Regions from separate parts of the Lysinibacillus sp. UBA5994 genome, predicted to be linked through region 3. Evidence: riboswitches for the same ligand, from Rfam matches in the RefSeq annotation. Region 3 holds a riboswitch; each other region holds the start of a gene.

Region 1 (2,207 bases), on a different contig from region 3:
CGCCTATACAAATGGGAAAGGTGCACTCACACTCCAATTTGATGGCTATGATGTGTGCCATAATACAGAGGATGTGATTGCACAGATTGGCTATGATAAAAATGCCGACCCTGAGTATAGTTCCTCTAGTATTTTTTGTGCTAAGGGCAAAGGATATTCGGTTCCATGGCAAGAAGCACAGGCAGCCATGCATTGCCTGTAGGGTGGGCACTTCTGGTATTTCCTCGGCTTCCACGGGTATCCATCGCTCTAGCGCGGGTATTTCTTGCTTGGGCATCAATATATCTCTACCCTGCCATAAGATATTACAAGCCCTCCAAAAAATGGAGGGCTTGTTTTTATAGTGCACCGACAGCTTTCTTTGTTGGATTGTCCAACAAATATGCGGGTTCAACTATTACATAGTCATGCTTGTTCGTAAAATCAATTAGTACCTTACCAGGTTGACTTTTTAATAGTTGTAGATGATCAATTAATTGCAGTAAAAGCTCGTGACCGTTGCCACGTGGATGCCAGTTGAAATGATAATCATTTAACGCTTGCACCGCTTCAATAAATTGGGCATATTCCTGCTGCACAAATGCAATGAGTTTGTCATGATGAGATGCTAAATCATATAAATATGTTTCGTAAAAGCGCATGACAATCGAGCATAATAAGTCATTGACACGAGCAGCACTTAAAACAGGCTTTGGCTCCAATGATAGACGGTCGAGGTTGGGCTTTGCGCGTGTAGAATCAATGCGCGTAATTAAGTGATACGCTTCTCCGTTGACCTCATAGACAATCGGATTGGTCGGCATGTACATCATAAAACTATTCGTCTTTGTTTTTAGTTCATCTGCTATGGCTGCTTTCGCTAAAAGATGACCGTCCACATCCCCATTTTGTATCCAAATAATTTCTTTATTATATAAGATTTGCTCAAAGAAGCGATCATTGCGAATCAGCTTCGTTGCTAATAATTGATCGATCAGAGACTCGACCACCATTCTTGTTTTCGCTTTCTTGGCAACTTCTGTGCGTGGTTGCTTACAAATGTTCAGATCTTCATAAGGCGTTTCCAACATTGTCGTTACATGAATATTTGTCATACGTGCATCCCCTTTGCGTACATATTTTCAAAACAAAAAGGACTCCCTACTTTTGAGGAAATCCTTCATTTTATCTTCTTTCATCACACAATGCCAAACAAACCCTAAGTATGTGTGAACGAGTTCGATTATGAACCCTTTCATTTACTATGGGCGTTTGACGTACTGTGACGAACAGAGCATTCTGTTTTGTCAACATGCCACCTCCTATTCCTCGTAGGTTTATGGTGTGTACTCATAACAGGCAGGTATCCTGACTCATGGTCATCGCCACTTTTCCCCTTCCCATCATTTGACAGTGGTTGCTGAAAAGTCGCTCACATTTACAGTTGCGGGACAGTGTCGGATTCACACCGACTTCCCTTTTAAGCAAATTGCACGCAATTTACACCTATTACTACACGTTATTCAGTTGTCATAGGAATGAGTATAAGCACATTCCTATTAGATTACTAAAATCAATTGTAAAGTAGTGTTTTTCCAAAGTCAAATATCACAATATTTTCCAAACTACTAATAAAGTTAGAGGGGGATATAAAAAAGGTGAACTGCGTATTTTTTATCTTTCATTGACTTTATAATGAAAGATAGTGAACTTCTAATAGTGGAAGGATGAAAAATATGAAAACAAGTCAACAATTAGTAACGAGTAATTTAGAGGAAAAAATGAAACTATTTACTGGAGCCGTTTCTGGACAAATTATAGAGGAAGCTCATTTTGTCATAGCCAATACAAATATTCCAACTGATACATTTAATTTGTTAGTAGCGAAATCGCCTATAATTCATAAGGAAAATCATCTTAAACAAAGGATTAATCATTTCATTGTGAATAAACTTCCCTTCAGCACGTGGGTGGATGCCAACTATCTAAGCGATGATTGGCTACAACTGATAAAAGACTGCAATTTACAGGAAGCTGAACGAAATATGATGATGAAGCTTGACCATACACTTCACACAGGTCCACGAATTTCCAATTATCTTACCATCACAGAAGTAAGTAACAAGGAAGAGCTTCTACAATATAAGGAAGTTTTTCTAAGTTTATTTGGAGAAACAGCAGAAAGAGATGCATTAGAAATTTACTTTCATCAATTCTCACAGGAAAAA
Region 2 (2,207 bases), on a different contig from region 3:
TCATTAGAAGTGGACGCAGGTTTTGTTTGATCCTCTGTACAAGCCGATAAACTAATTAGAGCGACTACTGATAATAGTCCGACTGACCATCTTTTATTGAATTTCATATGATATCCTCCTCACTATGTGCTCCTAATGTAGCAAATAAATGTGCAGAAACGATGGATATAACCTATGAAAAACATTTCTCTAGTCTGGCGGGGAGATATGCTATTGAATGGGCATGATCTTCAATGTTTTTTGTAATCTATGGGCGAAGATACCAGCAAAAATAGCTAAAATAATATCTTTTGGTAGTGGAGGAATCATCCAAAGCCAAGCGAGCTTATATGAAAAATTCTCTGGCGCACTTGCCCATAGCTTATAGGCAAAAAACATCCAATTTGTTCCTATCAAATAATTTATAGCCGTTGCTACCAAAGCAGCTACGATAAAACTTTTCTTTGTTCCGCTTCGTTCTACGATTAACCCCGCAACAAATGCCGCAAATATAAATGTAATAATAAACCCAAAGGTAGGGCTTAAAATTTGGCCAATTCCACCCCCGAAACGAGCAAAGACAGGAGCTCCTGCCAATCCTACGCACATATAAATTGTGCAGGCGAGCGCACCTTTTCTACTACCAAGAATAAGCCCTGCTAAAATTGCAAAGAAGGTTTGAAGCGTAATGGGTACACCACCAACTACCATAAAAGGTGCAAAGGAAGTGATATTAGCACCCACCATCATTAACGTTGTAAATAATCCAATGTAGGTAATGTCAACAGTTCTTAACTTATGGTGACTATGTTGTGTAACAGTTGCCATGATTTCACCTCGTTTTATAAGTTATTACTGCTAGTGTAAAAAACGAATGTATTTGTGTCAACTTTATTATTTATATTAGTTAACTCAATTGCTGAATTAAATTGAAGTAGACTATCTATCTATAAAAATGTATGATAGAACCGTCACAATTTTATAACTTCAAATACTATTGGTGTGACATTTTGAATGTCACTTAAAAGGGAAGTCGGTGGAAGTCCGACGCTGTCCCGCAACTGTAACGAGGAATCCTATAATATGATTTGCCACTGTTTAAGAATGGGAAGGCAATTATAGGATAGTGAATCGAAGCCAGGAGACCTGCCATTTAGTAATACCTGTAATGCCCACGAGGATGCAAGCAATTACGGACAATAGCTGGATATTTTTCTGACTTTGTTTAATCTTGGGTATTTCTATGCGCATTTTCGCATGGGATACCTTTTTTTATTGCTTCATTCATCAATATTCAGTAGGAGTTTAAAACAGATGAATAAAAAATTTATGTTATTTTCCTTCGTACTTTTCATGGTATTAATTGTTTCAATGACCTTTGCTGTAATGGTTGGCTCAGTTTCAGTTACACCGTTATATGTATGGAAAGTTATTCTTTCTAAAATTCCTTTTATACAAAATTCGATCGAGCAAGATTGGAGTCGCTCTCAGGAAATCATCATCTGGCAAATAAGAGCACCTCGTGTTTTGCTAGCTGCGATAGTAGGAGCGGGGTTAGCTATTGCAGGGGCAGCCATTCAGGCACTAGTACGTAATTCTATTGCAGACCCGTATATTCTAGGGATTTCTTCAGGGGCAGCTGTCGGAGCTACTTCTGTGATTATTTTAGGAGCCTTTTCATTTTTAGGTATTTACGCTCTTTCAGTATCCGCATTCCTTGGTTCATTACTTGCCATTGCACTTGTCTTTTTCTTATCACGTGTTGGGGGACGTGTCTCTATTTTCCGCTTGCTATTGGCAGGCATGGCTGTGTCCTTTATCTTAACGTCTATCTCTAACTTTATTTTAATGATGTCAAAGCAAGAAGGGGCCTTAAAGGCTGTTATGTTTTGGATGCTAGGTAGTTTAGCTGGAGCCAAATGGAATAATATTGTGATTCCAGCTTTCGTATTCTTGGTTGTATTTGGGCTACTGTGGCTACACTATCGCAATTTAAATTTATTATTACTAGGAGAAGAGGCGGCAGTGACATTAGGCGTTAATCTTCAGCAATTCCGTATTCAGTTAATACTACTAGTATCTCTATTAACAGGTGTGCTTGTCGCAGTTAGTGGTTCTATAGGATTTGTGGGATTGATTATTCCCCATATTGTGCGTTTAATTGTGGGCTCAAACTATAAATACGTAATACCTATCAGTGCTTTAATAGGTGGAATATTCTTAGTATG
Region 3 (2,207 bases):
ATAAAAGAAAATCCATTTTTGATAATCAAATCTTTACAGATGAATTAAAATTAAAAGAATTTATTGTGGTTTTACAAAATAAAAATATTGGTTTTCAGCAGAGGTTAGAAATCATGATTATGTTTTTATTACAATATAGTATCTATTTCAATTGCTTGGAAACATATCATCGCGCTCAAAAAATAATTGGTATCCAACATCAAATGATTAAAGAAGCCAATTTATCAAAAATAGTAAATAACTATATCATGCCACTCGTCGATAAAATACTTAACTTACATGGCAATAGGGATAATTTAGGTAAAAAAATAGTCGATTATATTTATACGCATTTTGATGATCCGCAACTAGATTTGAATTATTTATCAAACATCTTTAACAAAAGCCAAGCAAATTTAAGTATATTAATAAAAAAAAGCATTGATAAAAATTTTATCCACCTATTAAATGAACTTAGAATTAACAAAGCTAAGCAGCTATTAGATTATAGTGATAAAAGAAATAATGAAATTGCTTTATTAGTAGGTTATAGCAATGAAGAATATTTTAGTAAAGTATTTAAAAAATATGTTGGTATGACACCTGCTAAATATCGATCCATAAAAAAATAGAAAGAATGATGTACTGTAGATTCGTTCTTTATAGGCTAAACATGTAGAAAGTAGGAACCAGAAGAGAGTTGACAAATTGTGTGTGTTAAAAGAGCTTGTTAAAAAAATTCTGCAATCTTTAACAATGTTATTTCTCAGACTTTAGTAACTAGTAAATTTTAAATCATGTATATCGATGTTAAATCTATTCTTTTACTTATGTTTGGCATTAGCCATCCCGGTATAGGCTCATCTTTTTTTGAGAATAGTCATTTGAAGGGGCAAAGTGTATTCATTTTAAACTATATTGACTCGCTAACAATATTGGTTTCTATTCAATAGTTATAGGAACTATGTGAAATAGCTCCAAATAAAAATACTTTACTTTAATTGTTTCGTATTGATAGCAAGAAAGCTTTGTAGTAAATTAAAAGAAATTACATAAAAGCAATAGGTGCCCATTAGGGAGAATAGGGAATAAAGTGAAAAGCTTTAGCGGACCCGCCACTGTATAAGGGAATTTCATAGTGTATGCCACTAGCAAATTGCTGGGAAGGTACTATGAGGTGTTGAACTTGAGCCAGGAGACCTGCCTACATGCTTTAGAAGATATAGATGATGGAAAAGTCTGTAGTTTATTTGTCATGACAATAAACTACAGACTTTTTATTTTGTCTTAATGAGAACGAGAGGAGAAATAATCATGCAATTATTACAAGACACGATTCAAAACATTCAGGGGGCTGATATGAAAAGTATGGAGCAAGCTAGAAAGCGGATTGATGCGCTTTGTAAGCCCCCAGGTAGCTTGGGTAAACTAGAATCACTTGCCGTACAGCTCTCTGGTATAACAGGACAATTATATCCGATGGTCGACAAAAAAGTGATGATTGTCTGTGCTGCAGATCATGGTGTTTGCGAGGAAGGTGTAACCACGAATCCACAAGATGTTACGGTCTTTCAAACATTAAATTTTCCTAAGGGGGGTACAGGCGTTTGTGCGATTGCTGGGATTACCAATGCAAAGGTGGTCACAGTAGATGTGGGTGTAAAAGAAGATATTCCACTTGATGCAGGTGTCATTATTCATAAAATTAAATATGGTACAGATAACATGGCACAAGGTCCAGCTATGGCCAAACAAGAAGCCATTCAATCGATAGAAGTAGGAATCCGTGTGGCCACTGAGGAAATCATAAAAGGTGCTGATGTACTTGGGACTGGAGAAATGGGCATCGGCAATACAACACCAAGTGCTGCGATATTAGCTGTTTTGACGGGATGCAACCCTATCGAAGTAACGGGGTTTGGTGCAGGAGTAGGCCAAGGAGGCATTGCCTATAAAGCGGCAGTTATTGAAAAAGCAATTACCTTAAATAAGCCTAATCCAAATGATGTTATTGATGTTCTGGCTAAGGTTGGAGGGTTAGAGATAGGGGCGATGACAGGTATTATTCTTGGCGCTGCTGCCCATCGTAAACCCGTTGTCATTGATGGATTTATTTCGACTATAGCCTCCCTCATTGCTTATAAGCTCGAACCAAAAGTAATCAATTATATCATTCCTTCCCATGCTTCAGAGGAACCAGGGGCAAAAATTGCCGCTGCCTTACTAGG
Region 4 (2,207 bases), on a different contig from region 3:
CCTGCCTCTACCTGTTGAACGGTCTCAAAGCGACTGCCGTTATAAAGGCGAATTTCGGTCACTTTTTCTGTTACTTCGTCAAATGAAAATTCATCTCGTACATGCAACGAGCCTTTGGTTGCCTTCATAAAGGTTAAACGCTGGTGCCCATCATGACGAATCTTAAAAACCTCGCCCTCAAACGGGGCATCCTTGTCAAAATGGGAAGCCGTTAACAGCGGGAGCTGGTCAAGAAATTCCTGAATGCCCTCATCCTTTAAGGCCGAGCCAGCAAAGCAAGGGAAGGCACCTTCATTTTTAATCATTTCCTTTAATTGAGCAAGACACTGTTCATGCTCCAATGACTCATTTAGAAAGGCATCAAGCAATTTTTCGTCGCGCTCCGCCAGCCATTCCATAATATTATTTGATACATAGTCTGCTCGCAGTGGCTCATCGATGAACAAAACATGCTGAGAGCAATCTTTGCGAAGCTGTCTGATGACAGCCTCCATATTGGCACCCTCACGATCCATTTTATTGATAAAGAAGAAGGTAGGGACATGGTATTGACGTAAAAGTTGCCACACTGTTTCTGTATGGCCCTGTATCCCTTCGACAGCGCTAATGATAATAATGGCATAATCCATCACACGAATAGCACGCTCCATCTCAGGGGAGAAATCGACATGCCCTGGCGTATCAATCAATGTGTATGTATCATCGCCAATATTCATGCGCCCTTGCTCGGCAAATATCGTAATGCCTCGTCTGCGCTCTAGCTCATGATGATCAAGAAAGGTATCCTGATGATCAACTCGCCCCCGTGCTTGAATACTATTTGTATGAAAAAGCACTTGCTCAGAGAAGGTCGTTTTTCCTGCATCCACGTGCGCAAGTACACCTATTGTTTTGTACATAAGAAATCCTCGTTTCTATAGAATGCTATCTTTTTATTGTAACAGAATACTAGCTTCTATATTTCTTGTAAAATAGTTCGTCTTTATGTCAAAATAGTGCTAATATAATGATGATTATACTTTTAGTGTCATACTACTGATTGCGCGATAAATTTTCTTCTGCTAGTCTATCAATAGTATTGACCATTATAGAACGTATTGGTGCAAATGGCATTTGTCATTTGCTTAAAAGGGAAATCGGTGCAATTCCGATGCTGTCCCGCAACTGTAAATGGGGAGTCTATACAGCATGCCACTGTAGTGAAACTATGGGAAGGCGTATAGATGATGAACCTAAGCCAGGATACCTGCCAGTATGTATTTTTTGACTAAGAACCACGAGGATGGGGATAGTGATGAAGGTAATAATGATACCGTTATTTCACTATGCTACTCTCTTGGCGACAAGAGGGTTTTTTTATGCCCTTCCAACTACCTTAGTAGTAAAGAAGTCTCTGATTTCTTTCTATATTTTAACAGCAAAGGAGAAAAGGACATGAAGAAATGGAAAAGTATATGGCTGATGATGATCATTGCCTTGGTCGCTGTTTTAGGGGCTTGTAACGCAAAGGACAAAACGGAATCAGCTGCACAAGGTGAAAAGGTTGAGCCATCTGAGGCGGCAGCAGAAGTAACCATTAAAAATAATGACACAACTCAAACATATACGGAAGCACCAACAAAAGCGATTAGCTTAAATCAACATGTGACAGAAATTATGTTAGCACTTGGTTTAGAGGATTCTATGGTAGGGACAGCTTACTTAGATGATAAAATCTATGAACCACTGCAAGAGGCATACGATAAGGTCCCTGTTCTTTCCGATCAATACCCAACGAAGGAGCAAGTCATCGATGCCGAGGCAGATTTCCTATATGCTGGCTGGAAAAGTGGCTTTGGCGAAAAGGGTGTAGGCACACCAGAAGAGCTTGAAGAATTAGGCATCCATACGTATTTACATACGGCTTCCAACATGACAAAGCCAACAATAGAGGATATTTTCACTGATATTCGCAATATCGCGAAGATTTTCCGTATTGAGGATCGTGGCGAAGCTTTAATTGAGCAAATGACGAAAGATGTAGAGGCAGTACAAGCTAAATTACCAAAAGATAGCGAAAAATTACGTGTTCTTGTGTTTGATAGCGGTGAAAAGGATGTATTTACAGCTGGTCAAAACTTTATGAATGAGCTTGTGACAATCGCGGGTGGACAAAATATCTTTGGTGATGTGGAATCAGGCTGGACAACTGTGTCGAAGGAAGATGC

What was found. A riboswitch is a leader RNA that binds a small molecule or an ion and turns the genes downstream of it on or off. The one in region 3 is predicted to bind cobalamin.
Region 1: linked by a shared signal. The riboswitch ahead of B3D98_RS04580 (hypothetical protein) and the one ahead of cobT (nicotinate-nucleotide--dimethylbenzimidazole phosphoribosyltransferase) in region 3 are both predicted to bind cobalamin.
Region 2: linked by a shared signal. The riboswitch ahead of B3D98_RS01850 (FecCD family ABC transporter permease) and the one ahead of cobT (nicotinate-nucleotide--dimethylbenzimidazole phosphoribosyltransferase) in region 3 are both predicted to bind cobalamin.
Region 4: linked by a shared signal. The riboswitch ahead of B3D98_RS04590 (ABC transporter substrate-binding protein) and the one ahead of cobT (nicotinate-nucleotide--dimethylbenzimidazole phosphoribosyltransferase) in region 3 are both predicted to bind cobalamin.

The regions. Positions count from the first base shown of each region.
Region 1 covers NZ_DJAU01000012.1:374,321-376,527, reverse strand. The annotation lists gene B3D98_RS04585 (elongation factor G) at 1-202, shown strand, start outside; gene B3D98_RS04580 (hypothetical protein) at 339-1,094, opposite strand; cobalamin riboswitch at 1,321-1,504, opposite strand; gene B3D98_RS04575 (GNAT family N-acetyltransferase) at 1,716-2,207, shown strand, end outside.
Region 2 covers NZ_DJAU01000005.1:44,532-46,738, reverse strand. The annotation lists gene B3D98_RS01860 (YdhK family protein) at 1-107, opposite strand, end outside; gene B3D98_RS01855 (biotin transporter BioY) at 211-807, opposite strand; cobalamin riboswitch at 961-1,147, shown strand; gene B3D98_RS01850 (FecCD family ABC transporter permease) at 1,294-2,207, shown strand, end outside.
Region 3 covers NZ_DJAU01000050.1:67,938-70,144, forward strand. The annotation lists gene B3D98_RS15310 (response regulator) at 1-611, shown strand, start outside; cobalamin riboswitch at 1,026-1,201, shown strand; gene cobT (nicotinate-nucleotide--dimethylbenzimidazole phosphoribosyltransferase) at 1,294-2,207, shown strand, end outside.
Region 4 covers NZ_DJAU01000012.1:377,365-379,571, forward strand. The annotation lists gene B3D98_RS04585 (elongation factor G) at 1-899, opposite strand, end outside; cobalamin riboswitch at 1,082-1,268, shown strand; gene B3D98_RS04590 (ABC transporter substrate-binding protein) at 1,435-2,207, shown strand, end outside.